Regions from separate parts of the Hoeflea sp. TYP-13 genome, predicted to be linked through region 3. Evidence: riboswitches for the same ligand, from Rfam matches in the RefSeq annotation. Region 3 holds a riboswitch; each other region holds the start of a gene.

Region 1 (6,548 bases), on a different contig from region 3:
GGCGATGATGAGATCATCCGGCGCATTGACGATCTGCAGCCTGATGATGCGGCACGGTTGCTGAGAAAACTCCCGGCAAGGCGCCGAGGAGCGATAAGTGCCAGGATCGCCGGAGACCGCCGCGCCGAAATCGCACGCCTCGCCGATTATTCGGAAGAGGTTGCCGGCGGATTGATGAATTCGCGCTATGCCGATCTCGATGCGGCAACGCGGTGCAGCGATGCGGTTCGGCAGCTCGTTGCCGAAGATACCGCGGAGACCATCTACATCGCCTATATCGTCGATTCAGAGCGCAGGCTGCTCGGAAGCGTTGGCCTTCGTGAACTTCTTCAGGCGCCGAAAGAGGCCCGCGTTGCCGATGTAATGACACGCACCGTCGATGCCGTTCCCGTCGACCTGGCGGCTGAAGACGCGGCACGCCAGGTCGCGCAGAGCGGACAGTCGGCGCTGCCTGTTGTTGACGGGCAGAACCGTCTGGTCGGCATAATTTCCCATGACGATGCATTCACGCGTCTGGAGGCCGAAGCATCAGAAGACATGCAGCGATTTTCAGCCGTGACCGGTGAGACGGACCAGGATTATCTCGATGTTCCGTTGTGGCGGGATTTCGGACGCCGCGCGCCTTGGATCCTGGGTCTTGCCATTGCCGGGCTGCTTGCCGGCTATGTCGTGCATATCTATGAGAACGCACTGGATGTGCTTGTCATACTGGCGCTTTATATGCCGATGGTGGCGGACACCGGAGGCAATGTCGGCACGCAGACATCAGGTCTCTTGATCCGCTCGATCGCGACAGGACACGTGACCACGGGCAGCGGCCTGCGTATTTTGTGGCGCGAATTGCGGGTTGCTCTTTTGCTCGCGGCAATGCTCTTTGCCTTTGCCTGGGCAAAAGTGCTGTTCATTTCAAACAGTGCGGATGTCCCGCAGGGACTGACGCTTCACATGATTGCCTTTGCTATCGGTGTGGCGATCGCAGTGCAGGTGATTGTATCCGCCGTCATCGGCGCACTCCTGCCGCTGGCGGCATTGAAAGTGCGGCAGGACCCGGCCGTCATGGCAGGCCCCGCACTGACGACCATTGTGGATACCACCGGCCTGCTCATGTATTTCATGATCACGACCTCGATCTTGGGACTTTGAAGGTTTGGCTTTGGAATCTCATATGCGTCTCAACTGCGGGCAAAGCGCGCGCCACATTGAACGCATAATTGAGCGACACACTACGCCGGCAAATGGATAGGCCTTTGATGACAATGCACAATAAGCGTTCAGGACACCCAAACCGCAGGCGGTTTTTGACAGCCGCTGCCGGGTGCGCCGGTGCCCTGGCTTTTTCGCGCAAGGGCCTGGCAGCCGATCCGATCGGCAGCGTTACGGAGCTCACCGGCGAAGCAACTGCAAACCGGCGCGGCGGGCTCATTGAGCTGCAGATCGGTGCGGACCTGATGGTTCGTGACCTGATCCGGACCGGTAAACGCAGCTTCCTGGCAATGAGGCTTGGAGACCAGACGTCCATGCGCCTTGGCGAGGAAACCGAATTGCTGATCGATGAATACCTTGCGGATGTTCAGGGCACATTCGATCTGTCGAACGGTGCGCTCGTATTCGACCGTCCGGAGGATGCGCCGAAAATGCCGACGACGGTAAGAACGGTTTTCGGCCAGATCGGTGTCCGCGGAACGCGGTTTTTTGCAGGTCCCAGCAGGGGTGTCTTCGGGGTTTTTGTGGAACGTGGCGAATTGGAAGTTACAGCCGCCGATGTCTCGCAGTTGCTGAGACCCGGCGACGGCGTCGATATCGCCGAGCCGGGAGCCGCGGCTTCGCAGGTTGCAAAATGGTCGCAGGAGCGGATTGACGAAGCTTTTGCGAGTGTCGAGCCGAACTAGTCGCTTTGGTCTGCATTGGGTCTGACGCCGTACGCCCGAACAGTGCCGATTCCGCGCAATTCTATCTCACCCATGTCTTCCAGATCGTTGTCGCTCACCATCGCCTTCGCATGTTCACCGAGCAATATGGATGTGCCGAACTGCTTGTTGGCATCCTGCAGGCGTGCCGCGGTGTTGACCGACGAGCCGAAGGCCGTGTAGTCGACCCGGTCGGCGACACCGACATCCCCGAGCACGACCTCTCCGGTTTCTATGCCGATGCGGGTGCGGCCGAACCCGGCTTCCGCCGCGAAACCGGAATGTCTGAAATTTTCCGAAAACGCGAGAATCTCGCGTGCGCAGGACAGTGCAACATCGGCGTGTCCCTCAAGATCGACGGGCGCGTTGAAAAGCGCGTGAATGCCGTCGCCGATGGTTTTGTCGATCATGCCGCCATGGGCGATGATAATTCCGGTCAACCCTTCGAAGTAACGATCAAGCAATCCGATCATTTCGGTCGGGCTGATGCGCTCCGTCGTCGTGGTGAAACCTTCGACATCGGTGAACATGGAGGTTGCAATGCGCTGCTCCCCCTTCAATTTCAGCAGGTCCGGTTCTGCGACGAGCTTCTTCACGACAGCGCCCGGAAGGCGCTGCTCGAAGCGCTGGCGGATGATTGTTTCGGCCTTGCGGACGGCTGAAAACTGAATGGCGCTGCTGGCAACGGCTCCCGCAGTCATGGACAGAACCGGGGCCAGCGGATCGAGAATGACATTGGCCAGGTGATGGAATGCGATGCAGGCAATGAGCCAGACCGTGCCGGAAAAAAGCGTTATTGCGGCCGTAACAACCGGCTTCGTGGTTACAGCCACAAACGCCAGCATGATTCCGGCCAGGACTGCGGCCACTGTTGATAACTGCCTAGCCCAATCCGGCATATGGGGGCTGGATCCAAGAAGCAGATTGGTGGCCAGATCCGCATGTATCTGAACGGAGGCCTTTAACGGATTTCCGGGTATCGGACGCAATCCGCCAAGCTCGGCGGCGCTTGAGCCGATAAAAACCGTTTTGCCCGCAATTTCAACGGGATCGACATTTCCGACAAGAACATCGCTTGCTGCAATCGTTCGAGCGAACTGCTGCGCCGCCGTCGAAAATCGCAATCTGATATTGCCGCCGCGATCAAGGCGAGCCTGCACGTCGCCCACCCGCAACTGTGGCGGATCGCCAAACACCAGAACCGAACCGGATTTTTGCGAAAGCCGGATCGCATCGACGGCAAGGGAAGGATACGGTCTGTCCTGAACGGCGATTACGGCCGGCACGGAGCGGATTCGCGCATCGAAATCCCCAGCGAGCGAAAGCGCTGAAATTCCCGTCGCTGCGTCTGTCAGTGGAATGCAGGACATTTCCGCGCCTGCGGCTGTCCAGGCTTGCGGCAGCCTGACATCGGCGCCCAGCGCCACCGGGCTGCGCACCGGTGGTGCCGTTGTCGGCTCACCCGACAACAAAAACCCCATCGAAACGGGCGCGGTGCTGATTGCCGCCACTAGCTTGCGAACGTCCGGCTGGTCGGCGGCGCAGGGCGGCTCCAGCACCAGGTCAACGGCTATGGCAGATGCGCCGAAGCTGTAGACTTCCTCAATGAGTTCAGCCAATCGCAGGCGGGATAGTCGCCGTCCCTCGAATTGCCTCAGGCTGGCGCTGTCGATATCGACGACCGCGATGGCGTCGGTTGCCGGCGGCGGCAAGATCGATGCGATCACGTCGATTGCCGGCTGATTGAGCCTTTCGGAAACGGCCGGGGGGCTGATCCAGAAAAACAGCGCAACCACGAGGGTGACGAGGCTTCCCAATCCGCCCGATATCAATTCCCGTCTTCCGATTTTGACAGATCGGCTCAACCCGGATTAGCCCCTCTACTGCATTTTGGCGGCAAGCGTAGTGCAGCAGGCCGATTGCGGCAATTACTGCCATGAATGGCAGTGTGTTCAGGAAAGGGGAAGCTCCCGCGGCAGCCCGCGGGAGCTCATGGATCAGGCGCCGGGCGAATAAAGGCGGCGGTTGAAAAATCCGCTGCGCTCGAGCTGGCCGAAGCTCTTGGCGGCGGCGAGCACGGCAAGGTCGAGTACCGGCTCGATAATGATGACACTCATATAGGCAATGCCGAAGGTTCCGATCTGCGCCAGGTTTTCAGCGCCGAACCCGTTGCCGTAGAAGGCCCAGAAGGCAACCCAGGCGACGATACCGCCCTGATAGGCCGTCGACAGCGCCAGCGCCTGTTTGTACGAGGCGTCCTTGTAAGCGGTGCGGGCCGGAATGATCTTTCCGGCAAGCGCGTTGACTGCGATGAGCGGCACGATCAGCGTCGTGATGTTCATGCCGTATTGCGGCAGGTCGAATGGGGCAAAGAAGACGCCCTGTGCAAACAGACCAAGCGCCAGTCCGATAGCGGCGGGTCCTGCGCCGAAGATCAGGAACAGTGTCGATCCAAGAATGAAATGCACTTCCGAAACGCCGATCGGATAATGCGGAAAAACCTCAAAGAAGCTGAAGACCAGTGCCGTCGTTGCAATGGAGCGGACCATCAACGACGAGATTCCGCCATTATTCTTGATGTCACTGTAGGCTAGTTTTGCGGCGATACCGGCAGCACCGGCCGCGGTGGCGTAGCTCAGTACAAGCTTGGCGCTGTTGACGACGCCAGGTTCGATATGCATGTCGTTTCCTTTTCTTGCACCCGTCGTGCATTTGCAGCGCTGCCGGGCAGGCAACGCCGGTTCAAGGTATTATCCGGGCAGGTCTCCTGACTCGCGCATTGCGCCGTCCTTCCGCCTTCCCAGGAAATCCCAGTGGCATGTGGAAGCGGCATGCGCTCACAGTTGCGAGGGCAGTCACGGATCAGGCCCCTGTTGGGTCGTCCCTACCGTGTTCCCATTTAATCCAGCAGGCTTTGCCCGCTTGGAACCCGAATCCCTGAAACGTAACGGTGCCCGTTGCTGCGGGCAATGTCGACTGCGACGGATTAAGAGAAATTTGCAACTTGAATGAAATAAGATACCGGCTAGGTTCTGGGCACTTGATACGACACGCGAGATCTTGCCGGATGCCAATGGACCCGCCACGCCCGGAATTGGTGATTTTTGATTGTGACGGCGTGCTGATCGACAGCGAAATCATTAGCGCGATGACATTGATGGAGCTGTTGGCGGGGCACGGCCTGCAGATCGACCTCCAGCATGTTCAGCGCCATTTTCTGGGCCGTAGTTTCCCGACGGTCGCGGCATCCATCCGCAATCAGTTCGATCTCGATCTGCCGGCAAGCTTCGAAAGCGATTACCGCAGGATATTGCTGGAGAGTTTTGAGGGAGGGCTGTCGCCGAGCGACGGAATCTTTGCCGTTCTCGAAACCCTCGTCGTGCCCTATTGCGTCGCCACGAGCAGCAGCCCCGAGCGGGTGCACCGGTCTCTCAAGATCGCCGGCCTCGATCGCTATTTTGCCGATCACACCTATACGGCATCCGAGGTCGAGAAGGGCAAACCGGCTCCCGATTTGTTTCTTCATGTGGCCGCAAGCGAGGGTTTCGAGCCGGAAAGATGCCTTGTGATTGAGGACAGCATGCCGGGTGTGGAGGCAGCCAACGCTGCCGGCATGAGCGTTCTTCGCTACATTGGCGGCAGCCATTTCGATGGAGTCCGTTCCCATGCCGAAAGGGAAGCCGGCGGCAGCGCGGTATTTGATTCCTGGAGCAAATTCTATGACATTGTGCCTTCATTGAGGGGGCCGGACAGCACAAGGGGGCCGCGTGGCCAGCAAATCTGAAAGTGATGCAAACCGTCTGGACGATGCTGCGCGTGCCGGCTGGCTCTATTATGTTGTCGGCGACACGCAGGATGAAATTGCCAGAAAGCTCGGTGTCTCCAGGCAGTCGGCACAACGGCTTGTCTCACTGGCCGTCAGCGAGCAGTTGATCAAATTCAGGCTGGATCATCCGATTGCGCGCTGCATGGAACTGTCCCAGATGATCAGTCAGCAGTTCGAACTGCGGATGTGCGAAGTCGTGCCCAGCGATCCGGCTGCGCCGTTTTCCATTGCCGGAATTGCGCAGGCCGGTGCTGCGGAGATGGAACGGCATCTCAGATCGGAAGAGCCCAAGGTGATCGCATTCGGTACGGGCAGGGCACTGCGGGCCTGTGTCGAACAGCTGCGCCCGATGGACTGTCCGCATCACACGGCGGTCTCGCTGCTGGGCAACATGATGCTGGACGGGTCTGCCACGGCCTATAACGTGATCATCCGGTTTGCCGAACGTATCAATTGCCGGCATTTCCCGATGCCGCTTCCGCCGCTTGCGCGCACGGCCCAGGAACGCGAGATGTTCCAGCAGCAGGAGCCGGTTCGCAATATTCTGGACGTCGCCACCAAGCCGGATGTGACCTTTGTCGGCATTGGCGAGATCGGTGAAGCCGCTCCCATGCTGGTTGACGGCTTCATCACCCACGACGAGATGCGGGCGCTGACGGCAGCGGGCGCTGTCGGGGAAATCACCAGCTGGGTTTATGACGAAAGCGGCGCGCTCATCAAGGGTCTGACAAATGACCGCGTTACCAGCGCGCCGCTGCAGAAAAATCCCGACCATTTGCGGTGCGGAATTGCTGCGGGCCGCTCCAAAGTGAAGG
Region 2 (6,548 bases), on a different contig from region 3:
TTTGTCATTCGGAGCATGACAAATCACCACATCAGCGATATTGCGGAAGCTGCATATCCATTTTTCTGATCACGGGCTGACGGTTTTCGTGCTCATTCGCATCCCCGATATCACGACCTGACAGCGGGAAAACAAGTGTCCGGGTTCCGGCGGGTAGTTTCTTGAACGCATTTGACATAGCACAGACCCTTTCACCCTGGACGATCGCCTTTGCGGCCCTTGTTATCGTGACGGGTTCCATCGTGCAGTCGGGGCTCGGCATGGGTTTCGGTCTCATGGTCGCGCCGTTGCTGGCGTTGATCGATCCGGTTCTTGTCCCGGCGCCAACACTGTTTCTCGGCATGTTTACAGCGACCTGGGGCGCCTGGGCCGACCGCGGTATCATCCGGTGGGGCGAGGTGGCGACCGCATCGGCCGGCCGCTTTGCGGGCGTTGCGGCCGGTCTTTTGCTGCTGTTTTGGATATCGGGCGCCGCTGGGTTCAGCCTGTTGTTCGGCATTATGGTGCTGGTGGCGGTGCTGTTGTCGGTTGCAGGCCGCGCGCTGCCGTTTAACCGGCTGTCGCTTTTGTCGATGGGCGCCATATCGGGTGTCATGGGCACGATCACGTCCGTCGGAGCGCCACCTCTTGCGTTGATTTACCACGGCAGGAGCCCGGCCGCATCGCGTGCGACACTGGCAGCGTTCTTTGCGGTGGGATGCGCAGGCTCGCTGGCCGGTCTTTATGCAAGCGGGCTTGCCGGCGAACGCGACATCTATATTGCGCTCGCCATGGCGCCGCCCATGGTCTTCGGCCTATGGCTGGCGCATCGCTTCCGGCTCGGATTTGCCAGGTGGTACCGGCCATGGCTGCTCGCCGTGTCAGGCGCGGCGGGCCTGCTCCTGATCGTCCGGGGGCTGTCGTGATGCGGATCCTGCTCCTGCCGTTTCAACTTGCAGCAACCCATGGCCGCTGGCTGCTCGTCGCGGGATTGTGCGCGGCGGTGGCATTTCCAGAGCTTGCGGCCCTGATGCAGGATCATCTGCCCGCAGCGGTCGCGTTGTTGCTGTTTTTTTCGGCGCTGCGTGTCGGGCCCCGGCAAGCCATCGGCGCGACGCGTGACCTTGGACATTCGCTTTATCTGGTGGGTGCTCTTCAGCTCGTTTGCCCGGTGGTTTTTGCCGGCATCCTGATCGCGACCGGGTGGAACAGTCCCTTGGCCCTGGGCCTGGCGCTGATGCTCACGGCTTCTCCCATTTCGGGAAGCCCAAGCCTGACGTTCCTGCTCGGCAAGGATGCTGCGCCGGCGCTGCGTTTGTTGATCGCGGGCACCGCATTGCTGCCGCTGACGACCATTCCGGTTTTCTGGCTGCTGCCTGAGCTCGTTGCCGGAGAAGGCGTGTTCGGCGCTGCCCTGCGTCTGCTTCTTCTCATCGGTATCGCGACATCGATCGCTTTTTTCATTCGCGGAGTATTGCTGAAGAACCCGGGACCGGCGAGTCTGAGTGCTATCGAAGGCATGGCGGCACTGACGATGGCGATCATGGTGGTCGGGCTGATGGCCGCCATCCGGCCGGCGATCACGCAAAATCCCGGTGGCCTTCTGTTCAACCTCTTCATTGCCTTCGCTGCCAATTTCGGCCTTCAGATCGGTTCGTACCTGTTGTTGAAACGGAAGCTGCCGCAGCAAAGCGCCGGAATAGCCGTTTCGGCCGGAAACCGAAACATTGCTCTGTTTCTGGCTGCTCTGCCTGTTGGTGTCATGGAGCCCATGCTGTTGTTTATCGGCTGCTATCAGGTGCCAATGTATCTGACGCCGATCCTGCTGCGCCGATTTTACCGTTCCTGATGGCAATACGGTTCGGTTGTGCGACGCAATGCGTCGCATGTGTGTTCCCTTTTTTTCGTCCGATCGGGTAAATTCTCAGGTGTGAAGGTTCTTTGCCGCGATTCGCGTGATGCAACGCATGTGGCGGAGCCAAGAGGGAAGTCGGTGCAATTCCGGCGCTGCCCCCGCAACTGTAAGCGGTGAGTCTCTCCCGATCGCCACTGGTTCAAGAACCGGGAAGGCGGGAGCTGAAGATGAAGACCCGCGAGCCAGGAGACCTGCCTTCACAAGCAACTGCAACCCGGGCGGGGTGCCCCGGAAGAGCGGCGGCGTCGGCTAAGGCCGGCGAACCTGCACTTTCTTTGCCCCGTCTCTGCCTTTGAAGGAGAGACATATGCAAATTACGACCATATATGACCGACACCTTCCCATGCCATTTTGCGCAACAATGGGAGGCTGACTCATGCGTCCTATGCAAGACAGCAGCGACCTCGGCAGGCTGGTGCGCCGGATAGGAAAGCCGGACCGCGCCAATGTTGTCGCGATACGGAAGGACCGCAGCTTTGAACCGCTGTCGGCGGAAGAGGCGCTTGTGTGCTGGATGCTTGATCTGCCGGACGATGCGGCAATACCGAAAGCGGCGCGCCATGCCCTCAGATATGCCGACGCAGGAAGTGCCAACAGCCCGGAAGTCGAGCGTTTCTGCGGTTATCTGCGTCAGGCCATGACCGCTGCAGGCAACAGTCCGCGGCTAAGGCGGGGCGGCAGGCGCAGCCGGCGTTCCTGACCGATCCGTACTTAAATACCGATCGTTTCTTTAAGCATCCCGGCTCTATTGCTCGCCGAGTTTCATATCCGGGCTGTAGGTCTTGCCTGACACATGCTTGATAACGGCCTGGGCGCACTGCATCGCCCCGGTCTCGTTGTTGTAGCCGTATGCCGGGTCGCCGTGCAACTCCCAGCCATCGTGGAGCGCTTCGCTGACCTTGTGGCAAAAGCTTGAATCATCGGGGCCCGTCAGCAGCCTGTACAATTTCATCGCGCAACTCCGTCCTGTTTCGGGTTCTGCTGCAATGCAGCCTTCTTCAAGAGCTTTTCGGCCTGCTCCAGGTGCAGCCGCTCAACCATTTTCCCGTCTATCTGTATCACACCCTTGCCCGCGTTCTCGGCTTTGGAAAACGCTGCGACGATCGAATGCGCCACGGTTATTGCGTCGGCGTCCGCTCCGAAGACGTCATTCGCGGCCTCGATCTGCGCCGGGTGGATAAGGGTCTTGCCGTCAAAACCCATCAGGCGCCCGGTCTCGCATTCGGAGCGAAAGCCGTCTGGATCGCGAAAATTGTTATAAACGCCGTCGAGGGCATCCAGACCCGCTGCCCGCGCCGCCAGGATGATCTGCATCAGCCAGGGCTGCATGAACGAGCGCCCGTCCGGAAGTACAACGCCGGTGTCCTTGGCAAGATCATTGGTGCCTGCCACCAGGCAGTCCAGCCTTCCTTGGGACCGGTTGCCCGTATCGGCAATGGAAACCGCATTCGAAATGCCCCGCGGCGTTTCCACCATTGCCCACAGCCGGATCTCCTCTTCAGGATCGAGATCCGAAAGGATCGCCTCGGCTTCGAGTATATCACCGGCCCGCTCGGCCTTCGGCAGCAGGATTGCATCCGGAAGGCAGGCACAGGCTGCTTCCAGATCATCGCCACCCCATTCGCTGGCAAGTGCGTTGATGCGAATGACGTATTCTTTGTCCGCGCTACGTATTTCGGAAAGCCAGTTCTTCAAAGTGCCGCGCGCCCGTGCCTTGTCGTCGGGACCGACTGCGTCCTCGAGGTCAATAATCACCGCATCGCAGGCAAGACCGGCGGCTTTTTCCATGGCCCGGCTGTTGTTGGCCGGAACGTAAAGGACCGAACGGCGGGCGCGGACCGGACGGGAAAGTCCGGCAGTGCTGTCATTTGGCTGTGTCATCGTGTCTATTTGCCTGCGAAAACCATGATGCGCAAGACACCGAAACAGCGGCTTCGAATTTCGGGGATTTTCAGGCCCACGGGTCAACATGTCCGATTTGTAAGGTTCGGGCGGTTGAAAAAGGCAGGCGCAATGACCAATTGAATTACAAGGCCCGATCCCCATCGGGTGCTTGATATGGCCGGCTGTTACCCGGTCGATGGAAAAGGTTTGAAAGCGGGGGGTTAGGTTATGGAAAATCTTCGCGCAATTATCGTCGGTATCATCGGGTTGGCAATTGCCGCCCTGATGATCGTCGTCATGGCCACTGTCGGGCTTGCTGTCGTTGGCTTTGCCGTCGTTGCCGGCGCCATCGGTCTGATCGCCGTAAAACTCGGTTATCGTCCGAAGGTCCACACCGAACACAAACGCCGCGGACCGCGCGTATGGAATGACGGTCACGGCACCATCATCGATATGTAGTTTCGAAATTCGCCCTGGGCCGTTTCGATCAAATCACTCAATTTGATCATGAAACGGTCCAAAGCACTTCTTTTTCCGCGTCAGCTTTGATAAACGCTTGGCAAAAGACATATTGCCAGCCGCCGGCCGGCCTCCGAACGAGAGGACCTGGCTATGCTGGCGTTGGAAGTTGAGGTTCTCGTGATGAAGAAATTTTCCAGACTCAGCGGCGTTGCGGCGCCCCTGCCGATCGTCAATGTCGACACGGACATGATCATCCCGAAGGACTATCTGAAAACCATCAAGCGTACCGGCCTGGGCAAAGGGCTTTTTGCCGAAATGCGTTTCAAGGACGATGGTTCGAAGAATGAGGATTTTGTCCTCAACAAACCCGCCTATGAAAACGCCCAGATACTGGTTGCGGGTGACAATTTCGGTTGCGGCTCCTCACGCGAGCACGCGCCCTGGGCACTGATGGATTACGGCATTCGCTGCGTCATCTCCACCAGCTTTGCCGATATCTTCTACAACAACAGCTTCAAGAACGGCCTGCTGCCGATTGTCGTCAGCCAGGAAGAGCTCGATCTGCTGATGGACGACGCCTCGCGCGGCGCCAACGCTACTATTACCGTCGATCTGGTGACCCAGGAGATCCACGGGCCGGACGGCGGCGTCATCAAGTTCGATATTGATCCTTTCAAGAAGCACTGTCTGTTGAACGGTCTCGATGATATCGGCCTGACGATGGAGAAGGATCATCATATCGATCGCCACGAAGGCCATATTTCCAACCATCGCCCGTGGCATTGACATTATCTCGCTCTAAATTCGGAGAGCCGATATGCGCAAACTGATTTCGACCGGTTCGCCTTTTGAAGAGGCTGCCGGCTATTCCCGGGCGGTCGTTCAGGGTGATTTCTGCTTCGTGGCCGGTACGACAGGCTACGACTATGAATCGATGCAGATGCCGAAGAGGGTCGAAGAGCAGACCCAGAACGCCCTGCTGACCATCGAAAGAACTTTGACGGAGGCCGGATTCAAGCTCTCCGATATTGTCAGGGTCCAGTATTACATTACCGATGCCTCGGATGCCGGGCGTGTGTTTCCCATCGTGGGCGAGTTTTTCGCCGATATCAGGCCTGCCGCCACCATGCTGGTCACGGGTCTGATCCGTCCGGAAATGCGCGTCGAAATCGAGGCGACGGCTTATCGGCCGTCCTGACGTATCCGGTCGGGGCCGGCTTTCAAAAAACAAAGACAAAGGACAGATAATGGCAACGCGCAAACTTCTCCTGCTTCCCGGTGACGGGATCGGTCCGGAGGCGATGAATGAGGTCAGAAAGCTGATTGCCTTCATGAATGAAGGGCTTCAGGCCGGGTTCGAGATCGAGGAAGGCCTCGTGGGCGGCTCGGCCTTTGATGTGCACGGCCTGTCTATTTCCGAAGACGATATGAAGCTGGCGCTTGCAGCCGATGCCGTTCTCTTCGGCGCGGTCGGTGGCCCGAAATGGGACGATGTGCCCTATGAAGTGCGGCCTGAAGCCGGACTGCTGCGCCTGCGCAAGGATATGGAGCTGTTTGCCAATCTGCGCCCCGCCATCTGCTATCCGGCTCTTGCCGATTCCTCTTCGCTGAAAAAGGATGTTGTCGAGGGCCTTGATATCCTGATCGTGCGCGAACTGACTGGCGGCGTCTATTTCGGAGAGCCAAAGGAGATCATCGATCTCGGCAATGGCCAGAAGCGCGGCATTGACACGCAGATTTACGACACGTATGAAATCGAGCGCATTTCCGGTGTGGCTTTCGAACTTGCAAGGACGCGTGGCAACAAGGTCACGTCCATGGAAAAGCGCAATGTGATGAAATCAGGTGTTTTGTGGAACGAGGTCGTTACCGCAACTCATCAGGCGAAATACCAGGACGTGGAACTGGAACACATGCTGGCCGATGCCGGCGGCATGCAGCTGGTGCGCTGGCCGAAGCAGTTCGACGTCATTGTCTGCGACAATTTGTTTGGCGACATGCTTTCCGACGTTGCCGCCATGCTGACCGGATCTCTGGGTATGCTGCCGTCCGCCTCGCTCGGCGCGCCCGATGAAAAGACCGGCGTGCGCAAGGCTTTGTACGAACCCGTTCACGGGTCGGCCCCGGACATTGCCGGCAAGGGCCTTGCCAATCCGATCGCAAAGATCGCGTCTTTTGCCATGTGCCTGCGCTATTCCTTCAACATGGTCGAAGAAGCCGATTTGCTTGAAAAAGCCATCGCCAATGTTCTTGACAGCGGCCTTCGCACCGCCGATATCGCCTCGCCACACCTGCCGACGGTCAACAC
Region 3 (6,548 bases):
TGTTTGTCTCGTCAAAGGACCAGGCCCTTCAGGCTTCGCGAATTGCCAGGCGGGGAAATCCGCGGGTGGGCGAGGGCAAGGATATTGCGACATGGCAGTCGCTTGGCATCACCGTCGTCGATCTTTCCGGAATTACAGATGGTGGATTGATGAAACATGGCGTTTTCGCGAGTTCACCGTCACTGATAAGGGTCATTCAGGATGAGGGGTTGAACTTTGCGATGCTGGGGCAGAAAACCGCAGCAGAAGAGGTTGAGAGGCAGCCCGGGCGGCGTGAGCGTACAAGATTTGCCGATAATGTCGTCCACTTTCCTACTGACGAATAGGCCCACGGAGCGGCGCACGCTATCGCTTCGGTGTTAAGCCTCATACAGGCAGATTTATTGGCTTTGCAGCACCGGTTTACAGTGATAGCAATCGGCCATGACAAAGGCGATCATGCTTCAGGGTACCGGGTCGGATGTCGGCAAGACCGTGCTGGTGGCCGGGCTTTGCCGGCTGGCCGCCAATCGCGGCCTGAAGGTGCGCCCGTTCAAACCGCAGAACATGTCGAACAATGCGGCTGTTGCGGATGATGGCGGTGAAATAGGCAGGGCGCAGTGGCTTCAGGCTATGGCCTGCCGTGTTGAACCCTCTGTTCATATGAACCCGGTTCTGCTCAAGCCGCAATCCAATTCCGGATCGCAGATCGTGGTTCAGGGCAAGGTTTGGGGTCAGGCCGGCGGGCGCGATTATCAGGGTCTGAAAAGCAAGCTTCTGTCAGCGGTGATGGAAAGCTGGCAAACGGTCAACGGCGATGCCGATTTGGTCATCGTAGAGGGGGCCGGCTCGCCTGCGGAAATCAACTTGCGCGCCAATGACATTGCCAATATGGGCTTTGCGACGGCGGCTAATGTGCCGGTTGTTCTCGTGGGTGATATCGACCGCGGCGGCGTCATCGCCTCGCTGGTAGGCACGCATAAGATCCTGCCGAAGGAAGACCGGCAAATGATTGTCGGCTATCTTATCAACAAGTTTCGTGGCGATGTATCGCTTTTTGACGACGGTATCGCGCAGATCGAGCGCTTCACCGGTTGGCCTTGCTTCGGTGTCATCCCGTGGCTCGCCGACGCCGGCCGGTTGCCGGCGGAGGATTCCGTTGTGCTTGAGCGTATGGCGCGCGGCGAAGGCAAGGCGCTGAAGGTGGCCGTTCCCGTTCTCGACCGCATTGCCAACTTCGACGACCTTGATCCTCTTGCAGCGGAAAAGGACGTGGAAATCGTCATGGTGCGTCCGGGTGACAGGCTTCCGCAGGATGCCGGTCTGGTCGTCGTTCCGGGGTCAAAATCCACCATCTCAGATCTTGTCGCGTTCAGGCAGCAGGGCTGGGACCGGGAATTGGAACAGCATGTTCGCCGAGGTGGCCGCGTTATCGGCATATGTGGCGGCTTTCAGATGCTCGGTAGCAAGGTCAGCGATCCGGACGCCATCGAAGGTGATGTGACCGAAATCGACGGCCTGGGGTTGCTGGACGTCGAAACAATCATGGAACCGGCGAAGACCGTGCGCAATTCCAAGGCATGGAGCGTGCCTTACGACGTTGCGCTGTCCGGCTACGAAATTCATCTCGGGCGCACACAAGGGCCAGATTGCGCCCGGCCGTTCTGCAGGATCAACGATCATGCCGATGGGGCAATGTCCAAGGATGGCCGTGTGGCAGGTACTTATCTCCACGGATTGTTCGAAGACGACGCGTTTCGCCGGCTTTATCTGTCCGACCTTGGTGTTAGCGGCGGCGACGTCAACTACCGCGCTGAAGTGGACAGCGCACTCGACCGGATCGCGGCACAGTTGGATGGTCTGATAAGTCCTGATTTCCCCGGATTCGGCTAATTTTCCGGGCCTGTCATTAACTCGCCGCTAACCGTGTTTCCTAAACTGGTGTTGGTGTTTTCACGCTAATGTGTAGGTAGTTTATTCGGCCAAAATGAAATTGGCCAAATCCATGCTTACTTAAAGCCTGGATCGCCTGAACCGTGTAAACGGCAGCAGGCAGGCGAATGAATATTGCTCTGCCCTTGGGCCGGGTTTCGCTGATGCACAGGTGTGGATGCGCGATTCCGACCATAGGCAGCTACGGTGCCGATGTTCCGGCATTGTTTTGGCAACGCTTGTGTAGGAGGCCGCGGTGATATACCCGGATTTGACGTTTTCCGGCGTCTTAAAAAGCAGAATGCGCCCGATCGTTGCGCGATCGCTGCTGCTGTTTGTGGCTATTATCCTGTTCTCCCAGGGCGTGAATGCCTATTTCAATGCCGATCTGACGGGTGCGGAACGCATAGCCAATATCATTTTGTGCCTGAAGATTACGTCGATCGTCGCCGTGCCGTTCATACTCTACGTGGTCCTGCTTCAGGCGCGTGCGGATGTGGCGGCAGATTATTTCCGGCTTCTATCCCGGACCGACCATCTTACCGGTCTGCTCAACAGACGTGCGTTCCTCGATTTGCTGAAAAGCAGAAAAAACCGCGAAGACAAGCAGCAAAGAGACAGCAGTGCGCTTCTTGTCATCGACCTTGATCATTTCAAGCAGGTCAACGACAAGTATGGGCATGATGCCGGGGACGCCATATTGCAGCAGGTTGCCGATCTTTTCCGCATCAATCTGCGTGCCGACGATGTTGTTGCGCGCTTTGGCGGCGAGGAGTTCGCGGTGGCGCTCAATCGAGGCACCGCGCGTGAAACGTGGCAAGTCGCTCAGCGGCTGCGTCATGCGGTCGAACGCAACGTCTTTCTCTTCGGTACACATGAAATCAGGCTGACGATCAGCATAGGTCTTGTCAGGTACTGCAATGGCCAGAAACTCGAAACCGCTTTGCGCCAGGCCGATCTGCTCACCTACAAGTCGAAAAAGGACGGTCGCAACCGGATCAGTTTCCCGCAAGAGCAGTTCAATTTGCCGACGGCCGCATAATCTCCATCACCATCCAATCGGTCCATGCAGGCAGCCGCCACGACCCGGGCGTTCGTTTTGGAAACGTCATGTGACGCTTTCACGATTGACAGCGCCTTGCGTCAGGGCCTATCAATCAGGCTACGAATGGTCCGACCAAGGCAAAGCCTTTAGGATCAAATGGGAATGCGACGGGTGGACCCAAATCGGGCGCTTTAATCGCAGCCGACCCCGCGACTGTAGAGCGGATAGGCGACCCCAACCGCCGGACTGCGAGCTTTCGTTCAAAAGAAGAAAGCGTGGCTCCGGTGGAAAGCCACTGAAGTGGCGGTGCAATGAACCGGGCTGGACGCCTCTAGAAATCTGCGAATCGTCCGCCTTTGTACCGCAACACTTTGGGAAGGTGAGGGGAAGTCGGACGGGCCGTCAGGCCGGTCGATCCGCGAGCCAGGAAACCTGCCATTCGTAAAGGGCGATTATGCCCGCACTGCAATGGGATGTTCCCGGGCCAGACACGGAGGTTGCTATGGCTGTACAATCACTTTCTTCTGCCGTTTCACTGAGCGGCACGCAACGCATGACGATCGCGCTTTCGGCGCTGTTGCTCGGCGTATTTCTCGTCTATGGAGCCGGGCTGGCCAATTCGGCCGTGCTGCACGACACTGCGCACGATACCCGTCACTCCTATGGCTTTCCCTGCCACTAGGGAATTGAAGCGACATGATTATCCGTTTTTTGCTTGCCGCGATCGTGGCAGGCCTGCTTTCCGGTGTGCTGATGACAGGCGCGCAGGAGCTCAAAGTCACACCGCTTATCCTGCACGCGGAACAATATGAAAACACCGGCGGCGAAACCGAGCACAGCACGGTCGCGCCGCTACCGGGGTTTTATTTGCTGGCGGAGCAGTTCAGCCCTGTAGCGGCAGCATACGCTCACGGAGATGAGGCGCATGGCGACGAAGGGGAGACCGGCGGGATTCTGTTCGGCCTCGACCGGTTCGGCGGCACGCTGATGGCCAATCTGGTTACCGGGGCAGGCTTCGGCCTGATTCTTCTGGCGGCCAGCCTCTTGACCGGTATGGAAATCACCTTGCGGAACGGCGTTCTTTGGGGCGCGGCCGGATGGCTTGCATTCCAGTTCTTCCCGGCAATCGGTCTGCCGCCCGAACTGCCCGGATTTCCGGCAGCAGACCTATTGGAGCGTCAAAGCTGGTGGCTGGCGACCGTGGTCCTGTCAGCGATTGGTCTCTATTTCCTGGTGCTGCGCGATGCTGCCTGGGCAAAGGCTCTGGGTGTCGTCCTGCTGGCCGCGCCGCATCTTTACGGCGCTCCGCAGCCGACCGACATCACAAGTGATGTTCCGGCATTGCTCGGTGCGGAATTTGCCGTAGCGGCCTTGGCGACGACGGCCTTCTTCTGGGTTGTTCTCGGGATGTTGCTTGGCGGCGCGATGGAACGGTACGGGCGCACGCAGTAATGAGCCTCAATCGCTCCGGCACGACGTTTGTCCTCGGCGGTGCCCGCTCGGGTAAATCGGCTCATGCGGAGCGGTTGATCATCGATTCCGGCCTGGAGGCTGTCTATGTCGCCACGGGCCGGTCATTCGATCAGGAAATGGACGAACGTATCCGGCAACACAAACAGCGCCGCGGCGGTTCATGGCGGACCATCGAAGAGCCGCTGGCGCTTGTCGATGTGTTGCAGGAACAGTCCGGAGAAGATCGGGCCGTTTTGGTGGATTGCCTGACGCTTTGGGTTACGAACCTGATGATGGAAGAACGGGATGTAGATGCGGAGGCATTGCAACTGGCCGATTGCCTTGGCGGTCTTGGTGGTGCGATCGTCTTGGTTTCAAACGAGGTGGGCCTTGGCATCGTGCCGGAAAACAGGATGGCGCGCGAATTTCGTGATCATGCCGGAAGGCTGCATCAGATGATCGCTGAAAAGGCGGATGAAGTTTACCTTATAGCGGCCGGATTGCCGCTGAAAATGAAGGGTTGAGAATACCATGCAGGGACAGAAAATTCCCGCGACGGTCATCACCGGTTTCCTGGGAGCCGGAAAAACCACAATGATCCGCAACCTCCTGAGCGAGGCGGCCGGGCGAAAAATTGCGCTCATCGTCAATGAGTTTGGCGATCTCGGCGTCGATGGCGAGGTGCTGAAGGGCTGCGGCGCGGAAAACTGCACCGAGGACGATATTGTCGAGCTGACAAATGGCTGCATTTGCTGCACCGTTGCCGATGATTTCATTCCGACGATGGAAAAACTGCTGGAACGCGACGAGCGTCCCGATCACATCGTTATCGAAACCTCGGGCCTGGCATTGCCACAGCCGCTCGTTGCCGCCTTCAATTGGCCGGGCATCAAGACCCAAGTCACCGTTGACGGTGTGATCACGGTTGTCGACAGCGCGGCCGTTGCCGGTGGCCGGTTTGCGGACGATCACGACAGGCTGGACGCACAGCGGAAGGCTGACGATGCGCTCGATCATGAAAGTCCTCTGGAAGAGCTGTTCGAAGATCAGCTGACCGCCGCCGACCTCATCATTCTCAACAAGGCTGATCTAGTCGATGCGGAAGGACTTGAGGCCGTGCGGGCGGATGTGACCGGCCGGTCGCGACGCAGTCCTGCCGTGGTGACATCGCACCAGGGGCAGGTGCCGTCAAAGGTGCTGCTGGGTCTCGGCATGGAAACGGAAAACGACATCAATAACCGCAAGTCCCATCACGAGATTGAACACGAAGCCGCCCATGAGGCCGGCGAAGACCATCATCACGATCACGATGAATTCGAGAGCTTTGTCGTCGAGACCGGCGAGATTGCCGATCAGGATTCCTTTATCGAGTCTCTCAAGAGCATCATTGCTGGCCATGATATCCTGCGTCTGAAGGGTTTTGCGCATATTCCCGGTAAGCCGATGCGTCTTGTGGTGCAAGGGGTTGGCGCGCGGATAGACAGCTATTTCGATCGCCCATGGTCACCGGGTGAACAGCCCGGAACGCGGCTTGTCGTTATCGGTCTGCATGACATCGACCAGGCAGAAATTGCCGAGGCGATCCGTCAGGCCGCTCAAAAAGGCTAACCGAAACCATGCATCTGCTTCTTGCCCAGAAAGGATCGATAGCGGACGGTGACGAAGCCGTTGATCTTGGGCAGACGCCAGGGGATGTGCTGTTCCTGACTGCGGCCGACACGGAACTTGCAAGCCTTGCAACGGCGCGTTCTGCCCTGGGTGAAACCGCACCCGATTTGCGCCTCGCCAACCTGATGGAGCTTCGCCACCCGATGTCGGTCGACACCTATGTCGAGCGGACTGCCGGCAAGGCGAAGCTGATTATCGTGCGGGCGCTTGGCGGTGCGAGTTACTTTTCCTATGCGCTGGAGGCATTGCATGGCGCTGCAGTGAGCAACAGCATGGCGATGGCGGTGCTGCCGGGGGACGACAAGCCGGACCCCGGTCTTGCGCAGTTCTGCACATTGCCGGGCGAGGATGTTCAGGCACTGTGGCAATATCTGATCGAGGGCGGGGCGCAAAACGCTGTTTCGTTCCTGCAATATTGCTCGGCATTGCTGGGCAAGGCCGAAAAGCCGCAGGAGGCTGCGCCGCTTTTGAA

Evidence for each region. Region 3 has a riboswitch for cobalamin ahead of ABVT35_RS15795 (CbtB-domain containing protein). Riboswitches for the same ligand answer to the same signal wherever they lie in the genome.
Region 1: it holds a riboswitch for cobalamin, as region 3 does, so the genes downstream of both, ABVT35_RS00510 (energy-coupling factor ABC transporter permease) here and ABVT35_RS15795 (CbtB-domain containing protein) in region 3, are expected to answer to the same signal.
Region 2: it holds a riboswitch for cobalamin, as region 3 does, so the genes downstream of both, ABVT35_RS25655 (hypothetical protein) here and ABVT35_RS15795 (CbtB-domain containing protein) in region 3, are expected to answer to the same signal.

Annotation. Positions count from the first base shown of each region.
Region 1 covers NZ_JBFRBB010000001.1:113,665-120,212, forward strand. The annotation lists gene mgtE (magnesium transporter) at 1-1,143, shown strand, start outside; gene ABVT35_RS00500 (FecR domain-containing protein) at 1,251-1,889, shown strand; gene ABVT35_RS00505 (CHASE2 domain-containing protein) at 1,886-3,772, opposite strand; gene ABVT35_RS00510 (energy-coupling factor ABC transporter permease) at 3,905-4,588, opposite strand; cobalamin riboswitch at 4,647-4,855, opposite strand; gene ABVT35_RS00515 (HAD family hydrolase) at 4,981-5,691, shown strand; gene ABVT35_RS00520 (sugar-binding transcriptional regulator) at 5,675-6,548, shown strand, end outside.
Region 2 covers NZ_JBFRBB010000005.1:563,104-569,651, reverse strand. The annotation lists gene ABVT35_RS25665 (TSUP family transporter) at 162-905, shown strand; gene ABVT35_RS25660 (hypothetical protein) at 905-1,828, shown strand; cobalamin riboswitch at 1,897-2,108, shown strand; gene ABVT35_RS25655 (hypothetical protein) at 2,271-2,594, shown strand; gene ABVT35_RS25650 (DUF1737 domain-containing protein) at 2,640-2,846, opposite strand; gene ABVT35_RS25645 (CoA ester lyase) at 2,843-3,775, opposite strand; gene ABVT35_RS25640 (hypothetical protein) at 4,007-4,237, shown strand; gene leuD (3-isopropylmalate dehydratase small subunit) at 4,421-5,026, shown strand; gene ABVT35_RS25630 (RidA family protein) at 5,058-5,438, shown strand; gene leuB (3-isopropylmalate dehydrogenase) at 5,488-6,548, shown strand, end outside.
Region 3 covers NZ_JBFRBB010000002.1:1,209,082-1,215,629, reverse strand. The annotation lists gene ABVT35_RS15810 (alpha/beta hydrolase) at 1-326, shown strand, start outside; gene ABVT35_RS15805 (cobyric acid synthase) at 424-1,872, shown strand; gene ABVT35_RS15800 (GGDEF domain-containing protein) at 2,168-2,953, shown strand; cobalamin riboswitch at 3,064-3,411, shown strand; gene ABVT35_RS15795 (CbtB-domain containing protein) at 3,459-3,638, shown strand; gene ABVT35_RS15790 (CbtA family protein) at 3,653-4,408, shown strand; gene cobU (bifunctional adenosylcobinamide kinase/adenosylcobinamide-phosphate guanylyltransferase) at 4,408-4,932, shown strand; gene cobW (cobalamin biosynthesis protein CobW) at 4,940-6,016, shown strand; gene cobN (cobaltochelatase subunit CobN) at 6,025-6,548, shown strand, end outside.